DNA from 3 places in the Paenibacillus sp. 4624 genome. Region 3 is predicted to be linked to each of the others. Evidence: riboswitches for the same ligand, from Rfam matches in the RefSeq annotation. Region 3 holds a riboswitch; each other region holds the start of a gene.
What was found. Region 3 has a riboswitch for cyclic di-AMP ahead of ABIE27_RS22080 (hypothetical protein). Riboswitches for the same ligand answer to the same signal wherever they lie in the genome.
Positions count from the first base shown of each region.

Region 1: linked by a shared signal. The riboswitch ahead of ABIE27_RS11925 (C40 family peptidase) and the one ahead of ABIE27_RS22080 (hypothetical protein) in region 3 are both predicted to bind cyclic di-AMP.
Region 2: linked by a shared signal. The riboswitch ahead of ABIE27_RS09235 (3D domain-containing protein) and the one ahead of ABIE27_RS22080 (hypothetical protein) in region 3 are both predicted to bind cyclic di-AMP.

Region 1 covers NZ_JBNDJR010000004.1:337,282-340,739, forward strand. Annotated here, with positions in the region: gene ABIE27_RS11915 (hypothetical protein) at 1-8, opposite strand, end outside; gene ABIE27_RS11920 (RNA polymerase sigma factor) at 142-1,056, opposite strand; cyclic di-AMP (ydaO/yuaA leader) riboswitch at 1,356-1,487, shown strand; gene ABIE27_RS11925 (C40 family peptidase) at 1,493-1,957, shown strand; gene ABIE27_RS11930 (carboxymuconolactone decarboxylase family protein) at 2,060-2,389, opposite strand; gene ABIE27_RS11935 (hypothetical protein) at 2,577-2,795, opposite strand; gene ABIE27_RS11940 (hypothetical protein) at 2,912-3,241, opposite strand; gene ABIE27_RS11945 (xanthine phosphoribosyltransferase) at 3,340-3,458, opposite strand, start outside.
Region 2 covers NZ_JBNDJR010000003.1:351,142-354,599, forward strand. Annotated here, with positions in the region: gene ABIE27_RS09225 (ABC transporter substrate-binding protein/permease) at 1-626, shown strand, start outside; gene ABIE27_RS09230 (amino acid ABC transporter ATP-binding protein) at 613-1,335, shown strand; cyclic di-AMP (ydaO/yuaA leader) riboswitch at 1,520-1,716, shown strand; gene ABIE27_RS09235 (3D domain-containing protein) at 1,719-2,390, shown strand; gene ABIE27_RS09240 (polysaccharide deacetylase family protein) at 2,519-3,337, opposite strand.
Region 3 covers NZ_JBNDJR010000010.1:184,167-187,624, reverse strand. Annotated here, with positions in the region: gene ABIE27_RS22090 (Nramp family divalent metal transporter) at 1-645, shown strand, start outside; gene ABIE27_RS22085 (HAD family hydrolase) at 891-1,589, opposite strand; gene ABIE27_RS22080 (hypothetical protein) at 1,747-2,175, opposite strand; cyclic di-AMP (ydaO/yuaA leader) riboswitch at 2,293-2,468, opposite strand; gene ABIE27_RS22075 (glutathione peroxidase) at 2,847-3,326, shown strand.

The sequences.
Region 1 (3,458 bases), on a different contig from region 3:
TTTCTCATCGTGAATAACCTCCTCGAAATAGCCAAGTCATATTTAATACATTAACTCACAAGCTTTAGAGGCTGCTCTCCAGCAGCCTCTTGAACTTCTCATTCTAAACACTTATTCATTTTTATTCTTGCAATATATGTTTTATTCACTGACTACAGAAGCCGTAAATGAGGGAATCGAGAACGAATCCGTAAATACGACATCTTGGGCAGGAATATCACCGAAATAGTACAGTGCACCGATCTTCACCGTGGCACTACTGGAAACTGAAGTTGTCTTTCCTGCTCCAGTGATATTCGTTGTGCCTTCCAAATAATAAGCATCCAACTCTGAACCATTTTTGTTTAGGAAGTCCGTGTATTGTCTATTTAATCTCCAGGAGGCGTTGGAACCATTAGATATTGAATTGTTAGAACCTAACGGGAACGTTACTCCTATCCCAGCGCCTTTATAAGATAATTTAATCGTTACATTTTTAGGATTATTCGGATTCTCAACAATTGGATTTGTGATCCCGATTGGACCAGATGTAAATGAGTAGTTAGCTGAAGTTGATATGTTAGCTTCGGCTAAGCCTAAAAGATGTGCGCTTTCCTTATCAGCCAAACCAAGTAAATATTTGTTACGCAGAAGTTGTTGATCACGTCTGGGTAATGACTTCAGCAATTGTTCCATCCATTTAGATTGTTCTTTTCGTTCATAGCATTGTTCAGGAATTGGTGATACGTCTAATATGTTATCCATGTCGTTCTCGTTGTTAAAAATATGTATCCATCGCCTTTTCTTTTTTTGTTTTTCTACATAATTGAGAGTTACATTGTGGACGGTTCGCACCATATAACAATATTGTTGATCCGCGGCAAGCATAAGCAAGGTTTGCTTTTTATCGAAAAGTCTGACGAAAGATTCTTGAACTAAGTCCTCTGCAGTAGATGCATCGTGAGTCATGTAATATGCTTTTTGCTTCATACTGAGATAGTTTTCCCTATACAATTTCTCAATAATATTAGTAGCGCTTTCAATTTCAGGTTTTGCATTTGCAAACGAGGCAGACATGGATATTCCTCCTTCTCATCTGACTTTTATTTGTTGCAAATCTAGTTATAATAAAATCATAATAATAGAATAAATTACTTATATTGCAATATAAATTCAGACCAAAATCCATTTCCTGATCTTTTCAAAAAAAGGACGAAAAAATAGTTACTTTTTTGTAAACAATATTCCCGTTAAAGTCGACTTATTTCTCTATAAAATCGAGAATTCCGCTAACATTGAGGCTAAATGAAGTGTTTTAAATGGGTTTGACAATTACGCATTTATGCAATATAGTTTCAAATAGTTACAAAAACTTAATTATTCATTTGCCGAGTTTCAGGATTGAAAACGGGGGAACCATTTTGGGTGAATTATTCTTATACATAGGAAATATAGGGAACCTTCTACCGAACCCTTAGCTAACTCCGTAGGCATCGAAGGGAGAACATTGATTTTGAAAAAACTGATCATTTCTATTTTTGGAGCTGCTGTACTATTTACATCCGGGGCAACAAGCACAGAGGCAAGCACAATTAATACGGTGGTTAACAATATGACAGGTATCCCGTACAAATGGGGCGGCACAACCATGGCTGGCTTCGATTGTTCCGGGTTTATGAGATATCTTTTTAACAAATACAGCATTGAATTGCCACGCACATCGCAACAACAAGCCAAAGCCGGAACACCTGTCTCCAAAGCAAATATTCGAACAGGAGATTTGGTATTTTTCAACACAACAGGTAGAGGCATCTCACATACAGGAGTATACATCGGCGGAGGTCAATTCGCACATGCTTCCAGCAGCAAAGGTGTCAGCGTCACCAAGTTGTCCAATCCGTATTTCAGTGATCGTTATGTAACCGCAAGACGGGTGACAGGCCAATTTATGTATAATAAAATGTTGGGTAAAATCTAAGCAGACTTCTAGCAAGTCCATTTCACACCGACATAAGCAGCAACAATAAAAAGGAGGTTCCGGTTTAACCCGAGACCTCCTTTTTGATGTTAAAATCAGAATCTAATGCAACGCCTTTTGCACACGCATTGCCCCTTGTGACAAGGCATGTCCGCCCCCTACAGCTCCTGCGACAGCTACCGTCTCCATGATCTCCTGATCGGTCGCTCCCTTTGACCTTGCTTCCTCTACATGATAGAACGTGCAGACTTCGTTATTGGCGAACAAACCGATACCTAGCGCAATTAACTGCTTCGTTTTGGCATCAAGCACACCCGGCTGGAAGCATTCGCCCGTAAATTCATGGTACGATTTCACCACTTCCGGGAGAACATCACTTAACGCGCCAATCTGATCCTTATAAGCATGAACTTTATCATTCATTAATGTCATGGCTTGCAGCACACCCTTTCGGCTGTAAATACAGCGAATTGTTCCACTGTACCTATCTTCTCTCGCGTGTGTCGCAAATATGCCTGATCTTGATGGTAATTCCAAACATTTTGTTATCGAAAAATTCTCTTTGCATGATTTTATTGTTTTTATCAAATTCAGATCCGTCATGCGAAGTACCCCACCATTAAATGCTAAGATCACTTTGACGAGGCTCACTGAACAACTGATAGCGGTACCGACGGTCCAGCTTCACGACACGGCGATTCTGTCTGCGAATTAGCACTTGTTCATCATCCCAGGCTACCACGATGCCAGTTACATCGTTAGACTCGAGCTCATCCCGCACCACTCTTACCTTTTCCCCTGACAATCGCAGGGCATCCAACTCTGTATCACTAATCATATTTAGACTCCTATATTCAAATTTCTTTACAAAAAGAGACCTAAATGAAAGGTCATTTAGGTCTCACGTGACTGTATTGGACTGTCATGTCATTCGAAAAATATCCCGACTGAGAGTTACCGCTGAGCGTGCTCTTTGCTGTCGTTCTTCTCGAACCAAAAATCAAGCACTTTGGCGGACATCACACGTTCTTCAAGGTACTCCACTTGGTGCGGTGTAAATTGTTCTTTCCAAGAGAAGGACAACTCTTCACACAAGCCTACAATCGTCAGTAATTCTGACCAGGCAACATAGCGTTTGTACCAGAAAAATTGAGGATGTTCAATCATATAGGGATAAAGGTCATCGAATTCCGTATGTTTACAATCCAGGGCACGTTCAAAATGAACTTTCGATTCCGCCAGCTTATTCATAAAAAATTGATCTGTTGCCGGTTGGTTCCCCATGGTGTTGCCTCCTCTCCCTAACATAACCCCATTATAAAGGAAATCTAAGGCCATGCAAAGTGATAGTTCAAAAATTAGGCCCAATTTCCTTCAAAAAGTCACATTTCATTATCGTCGAATTGCACGGTGCCATTATTTAGTGAACGAATGCGCACAAGAGCTTCTACTGGAATTCCTTGCTCACGGATGGTGCGGGCACCAGCCTGGAAGCTCTTCT
Region 2 (3,458 bases), on a different contig from region 3:
TATATGCGACAGGTATCGGTTACACACTTCTGTTGTCGGCTCTGGGCGTATTATTCGGAGTTATTATCGGTCTGATTATCTGCCTGTTCCGTCTTCATAATATGGCGATTCTCCGCTGGATTGGTACAACCTATGTAGAGGTAATCCGCGGGACGCCAATGCTGGTACAACTCATGATTATCTATTACGGGGTGTCCTTAACCTTCGGTATTAACTTCTCAGCACTTCAAGCAGGGATTATGACGCTTTCTATTAACAGCGGTGCGTATCTCGCCGAGATTTTCCGTGCCGGTATTCAAGGTGTAGATCGTGGTCAACTGGAAGCAGCTCGTTCACTGGGGATGGGCAGAGGCGCAGCGATGCGTTATATTATTCTGCCGCAGGCTTTTAAGGCCGTTTTGCCAGCCATTGGTAACGAGTTCGTAACGATCATTAAAGAATCATCGATTATTTCCGTCATTGGCATGGTGGATATTATGTATCAGGCAAGTGTAGTCAAAAATCTTACGTTCCAGGGTCTGAACCCGTTCATTATTGCGGCAGCGATTTACTTTGTCATGACATTTATTCTGTCCAAGCTGCTCGGACGATTGGAAAGGAAGTTGGGTGCAAGTGATAGACGTTAGACAATTACACAAATCATACGGTAAAAACGATGTCCTGAAAGGCATTGACGTGACGATTGGCAAAGGTGAGGTCGTTGTAGTTATTGGTCCTTCGGGTTCGGGAAAAAGTACATTTTTGCGCTGTCTGAACCTGCTGGAGCAACCATCATCGGGACAGATTGATTTCGAAGGTGTATCGATTACTGATCCCAAGCATAATATTAATGCTACACGTGAGAAGATGGGCATGGTGTTCCAGCACTTTAATCTGTTCCCTCATAAAACGGTTCAGCAAAATATCACGATTGCTCCGATCAAGGTGAAAAAACAATCCACGGATGAGGCTAACAAAATTGCCGAGGATCTACTAAAGACAGTCGGTTTGGCGGACAAAAAAGATGTATATCCGAACCAGCTGTCCGGTGGACAAAAGCAACGGATTGCCATTGCAAGAGCGCTCGCGATGCAGCCGCATGTGATGCTGTTTGATGAGCCTACATCGGCCCTTGATCCGGAGATGGTTGGAGAGGTATTGGAAGTCATGAAACGTCTTGCTGAAGGCGGAATGACGATGGTCATTGTAACGCATGAGATGGGTTTTGCGCGTGAGGTGGGTGACCGCATTCTATTTATGGACGGCGGTGTCATCGTTGAGGAAGGTACCCCGGATGAAGTGTTTGGAGCACCAAAACATCCGCGTACTCGAGACTTTCTTGCAAAAGTACTTTAATTCATCCCATTCTTTATATAGAATCAAAGAATAAAAGCGTTATCGGATTGAAAGATCCGGTAACGCTTTTTTGTTGTTTGCAGAAAAGGTAGAGCCGAAAAAGTAACTTTTCTGTTACCTGTATATTGAATTAAAACGCCAAATGGAAACATTTACTACATCTTTAGGTTACAAAATTGTGATATATTCAAGACTGCCGAAACTTCCGAAGCGGAAGTGCGGGGGATGTAACAATGCAGACATATGAAGGCATATCAGAAATATGCTGCTTGGGGTGAATTAGGAATACATAATGCTTCAGCGTGTCACGTACAGCCTATAGGGTGGGCTCCTCCATCCGAATCCGACAACTAACTTCGCAGGCATCATGAGGGAGGAAGACCATGTATAACAAGAAACGTTTAGCCAAAACTGCCATCGCACTACTGACATCCATTCTATTCATTCAAGCCGTCCCGGCTCACGCGGATTCCGTTCATGTGGCCAAAGAAGGGGATACCTTCTTCACCTTATCTAAGCAATACGGCGTTGACATGAACACATTGATTAAAACGAATAAAGACATCTCACCTTATAACATCTATGGTGGTTTGAAAATTACAATCCCAGGTAACGAAAACAAAGTAGAAGCGGCACCGGTTCAAGCGAAGTCGCAGGAAAAAACGGTTACTGCTGCAAGCCTGGATGTGAATACAGATAATAAAGTTGTACAGGCTTGGGGAAAAACGTTTGACTACAGCAAAACGCTGAATGTTAAAGCAACAGCGTATTCCGCGGATGCATCCGAGAACGGTGGATGGGGCCCCGTTGATTATTTTGGCAACCCGCTCGAACTCGGCACGATCGCAGTGGATCCAAAGATTATTCCTTTTGGAACCAAGGTGTTGGTGACAGGTCATACGCACCCTGGATTGCCGAAACAGGCTTTCGTAGCAACGGCTTTGGATGCAGGTAGCGCAATAAAGGGAAATCGCATTGACATCTTTATCCCTGGGAGCAAACAGTTTGTTAGTTCGTTTGGTTTTCAGGATATTGAGTTGTACATTTTAAAATAAGGCTTAAACCCTCCCCTGTCTGTATATGGGGGATGAGTTGAATAGAGAATTAACATAAACAGGGTGTTCTTGCGTAATCATGATAGGCACGATTCATGATTACGTAGAGAGACACCCTGTTTTATTACTTATTGTTTTTCTTTTGGAAGTTTAAGCATCTCGTCCAATGTAACTAATTCATACCCACGGTTTCGCAATTCCTCAATAACCTCGGGCAAAGCCTCTACTGTACCTTTCAAGTTCGAACCTGTACCGCCACCAGCATGTTGTAATACGATGGAACCAGGTTTCACCGCGGTCAGAATATTATGTTTTACCTTTTCCTTGTCTAGTCCTTTCCAATCGAGAGAATCCACATTCCAATTCACGATGCTGTAGTGCTGTTTTGCAGCCCATCGCAACTGTTCTTCGTTAATGTCCCCATATGGAGGACGAATCATTTTGGGCGTATATCCCGTCAGGCGGTGAATAATATCGCCGGTATGTACTATTTGTTTGCGAAAGGCAGTCATCGATAACTTGCTGAATTCAGGATGATTGTAGCTGTGATTACCGACGATATGTCCTTCTTTCACCATACGTTTCACCAAGTCCGGGTGTTTCTCTGCACGACTGCCGACAACAAAAAAGGTGGCACGAACCTTATATTTTTTTAATACATCAAGTACCTGCGGCGTAAATCTCGGATCCGGCACATCATCAAAAGTCAGCGCAACTTGTTTGGTGGAAGGGCCATTGGTTTTGAACGTATCTGCGTACTTCTGCCGGAGTTGGCCTAGAGTCAACTGTTCTTCTCTAACACCTGAGTCAGAAGCCGGTGTATCACTGGGGTTTGCAGAAGGTTCCTCCGATGAAGCAGCAGACACAGGAGCAGGGGCTAAAGGAGCTGTATAAACCCCAGAACATATAATGGTAACGAGTGCGAGCAAGACGAGGCGTATTCGCATGTTAACGGCCTCCTTTTTTCAAAATTGCGTTCTCTATGGTATGCCCGCTGCATGCTTCTTTTATGCGTGTGTGAGAAGTTTCATTGCATCATCAGGTCATGAAAGCCATAATTCCACCATA
Region 3 (3,458 bases):
CCGCACAATCTGTATCTGCATTCATCCATCGTGCAGACCCGCCAGATTGAGCAGACGACTCAGGGCAAGAGAGAAGCTATTCGCTACACCACACTGGATTCAACCATTGCTTTGACGCTAGCTCTATTCATTAACGCGGCCATCCTGATCGTATCTGCAGCTGTATTCCACAGCGCTGGCATGACACAGGTAGCAGAGATATCCGATGCGTATCATCTACTAACTCCGCTGCTTGGCACAACCATTGCCAGCGTCCTGTTCGGCGTAGCTTTGCTCGCATCCGGTCAGAACTCAACCCTTACAGGCACGCTCGCAGGACAGATCGTTATGGAAGGCTTCCTGAATATCCGTATCCCGGCGTGGTTGCGTAGACTGGTTACCCGACTGATCGCCATCATCCCTGCTGTCATCGTCACTGCTATTGCCGGTGAGCGCGGCACAGAAGAGTTACTGATCTTGAGTCAGGTCATCCTATCCCTGCAACTGCCATTTGCCGTCATCCCGCTTGTGATGTTCACAAGTGACAAAAAAAGCATGGGGCCTTTTGCAAACAAACTGTGGCTCAAAACCGTTTCCTGGATTATCGCGGCTATTATCGTTGTCCTGAATGTGTATTTAATCATCCAGACCATCATGCTGTTCTAAGCTTATATATAAGTCAAACTAAGGATGTTTACACTTTCACTCCGTTACTGTGTAAAAAAACTTGTTCAACTTTTTATGTATCATAAATTTTAAAAAAGGCTGATGCGCCCACGGTATTCACATACCGGGCGAATCAGCCTTTTCTATATAAGTTGAACTAAAGATTTTACACAGTCCACTCCGATGACAGAAGAACCTGGCGAGTAGCCGTTATCCCCTCTAAATCCACTGATTTAACTAGATACTCACAAGGATTCTTTAGCATCGTTATCAGGTAGTAGCAGGGGTAGAAGTTCATCGAGCGACTCAACCGTCCAGTCTGCACGCTCGCCATCCGAAAGCTCTGGCTGGAACCTTCCGTACCCCTGCAAAATACGAATGGTGCGTAAGCCCAAACTACGTGCTGGCATAATATCATTGTCGATTCGATCACCAATCATAACCGCTTCTTCGGGCAAGCATTCAGCCTGCTTCAGAGCAACTGCATACAACTCCGGATCAGGCTTGGACACCCCTTCTTCTGCCGAACAGGCCAAAACATGAACGTATTTACGAAGTCCGTAGCTCTCCAGCCTTGCTTCAGTCCCAGGACTCTGATTCGCAATGATGCCAATACGATAATGCTCCGAAAGCTGTTCAAGCACCTTGGTTGCAGAAGGAAACGGTTGCTCCAATTCTTTATGGAATTTCAGCTTGTTCTGAATCTGAATGCGGTGGTCTTCATCATGAATATATGTACGTATGGCTACTTTCATAGGCCACTGTTCATAATTACGGTAACAGGTAGCAAACAGTTCTCGTACCGCCTCAATCTTTACTGGATAGCCGTAATCATTAGCCTCACGAACGAACTGCCCAATAATATCATCTACTGGCTCCCATTCATCCACCAGCGTATCCCCCACATCAAAAAACAACCACTTCAATCCGGCAATATCCGGCACGCTGATTCCTCCTCGTAAGCTACAGGTTACCCCTAGCTTCTATACTACCGTACAGTTTCCATAAAAAAAGAAGACTCACGACAAGCATGAGTCTCCTCAAATTCCGTTAGTCTATACCTGCAATTATAACAGGCGTCCTACCTGGGATCAATGTCAATCACAAGCTACTCACTTCAGCTTCCGGTTTATTGCAACTATTGAGAAGGAACCCAACTTCTCCATTCAGTGAATACACAATTTTATCCGCGCCCATTCCACGATAAATCCCTTTAGGATGGCTCTGCTCCGTGATCACACACAAGGACTTCGATGTCCAGGAGCGACAAATTTGAAGATAGCGACATGTCAAGTTCAAACTGTTCTCAAAAATAAACACATTGCCTACACTGCCTTGCGGCAAAAACCATTTCTCAGCAGCTGCTGTATTCATACGGATGACGTGTTCTACGCCAATACGGCGAAGTTTGCGCTCCTCATCAGCACTGTTCGTCAGAACGGCAAATGGCATTTTTTTATACATCAGCAATTTCACAAATTTACGTCCTGCTTCATTTGGAGCGGTTACCAAAATCATCTCTTTATCCATTCTTTGTTCCTCCCTTGGCGTGAAAAGACAACAAAAAAGAAGCGTGGGGACCAAGGCCTCCGAAACGCTTCTTAAATAATCCATGACAAATGCGCCATGAACCAGCGTGCGGTTTGTTGCCTCTCCCTTTAACGCTTACGAGGTTAGCTGACGGATTCGGGCGCGAGAGTCGCCCTATTTCCAGCTTTCACCGGAAAATTCACCCCATGAATGTCTGCTGCTGTCATACAGCCCATTCTGTTGGTTCCCCCGTTTTCCACCCACAATGAATGGAAACTCAGCGATTAAAACATCGTTCGTACATCTTGATTATAAGACCGATCGATATTATCGTTTGTTTCGTTTTTCAGGTACAATTTAATTAAAATTCAAATTACGCTATGAATCATACACCCGTGCCATGATCATGTAAAGTGCATACAGATCACCGAATCGCCAGATTTCCGGCAATAACCAGCGATAATAACGCTTACAATAAGGTTATACGCCATCCCTCTCTTCCAATCTATCTAATTCTCAACCGCACAAAAATTGATTCATATATCTCTTATCCATTTGGGACTCCAGCAAGTTAATGGTTATAACAACGGTAAACCAAAATAAATTTTGCATTATTTAATTGTTTAAAATATAATAAGTATATTAAGAATAAAAGGATGGAGGCTTTCCCCATGTCAGTTTATGATTACAAAGTAAACACCCTCCGCGGACAAGAAATTGAGATGTCCCAATATCGCGGCAAAGTGTTGTTAATTGTGAATACCGCAAGCCAATGTGGACTAACACCTCAATTCAAGGGATTGCAAGAGTTGCAGGATAAATTCCAGGATGCACCGTTCGAAGTACTTGGTTTTCCAAGCAATCAGTTCGCGCAGGAAAAAGGATCTTCCGACGATATTGCTGAATTCTGTCAGATGAATTATGGCGTAAGCTTCCCTATGTTTGAAAAAATTGACGTCAATGGTTCCAGCGCTCATCCGCTCTTCCAGCACATTACGAAAGAAGCACCAGGCTTGCTCGGTTCCAAAGCCATCAAATGGAACTTCACCAAATTCCTTGTCGATCAAGACGGTAAAGTTGTGAAACGATATGCTCCACAGACTACACCGGATAAAATCGAAGAGGATATTCAGAAGCTGATTAACAAATAAAATGTAGACGTTCGAACGAACAAAAACAAGCCACCTACAAAGCAAAGAGCCCGACACTGCTCAAGCTTTTAGGTGGATTTTTTACCCCCTCTTTTGAGGCACATCCTTAATAATTCGCCCTTGTTTCGATGT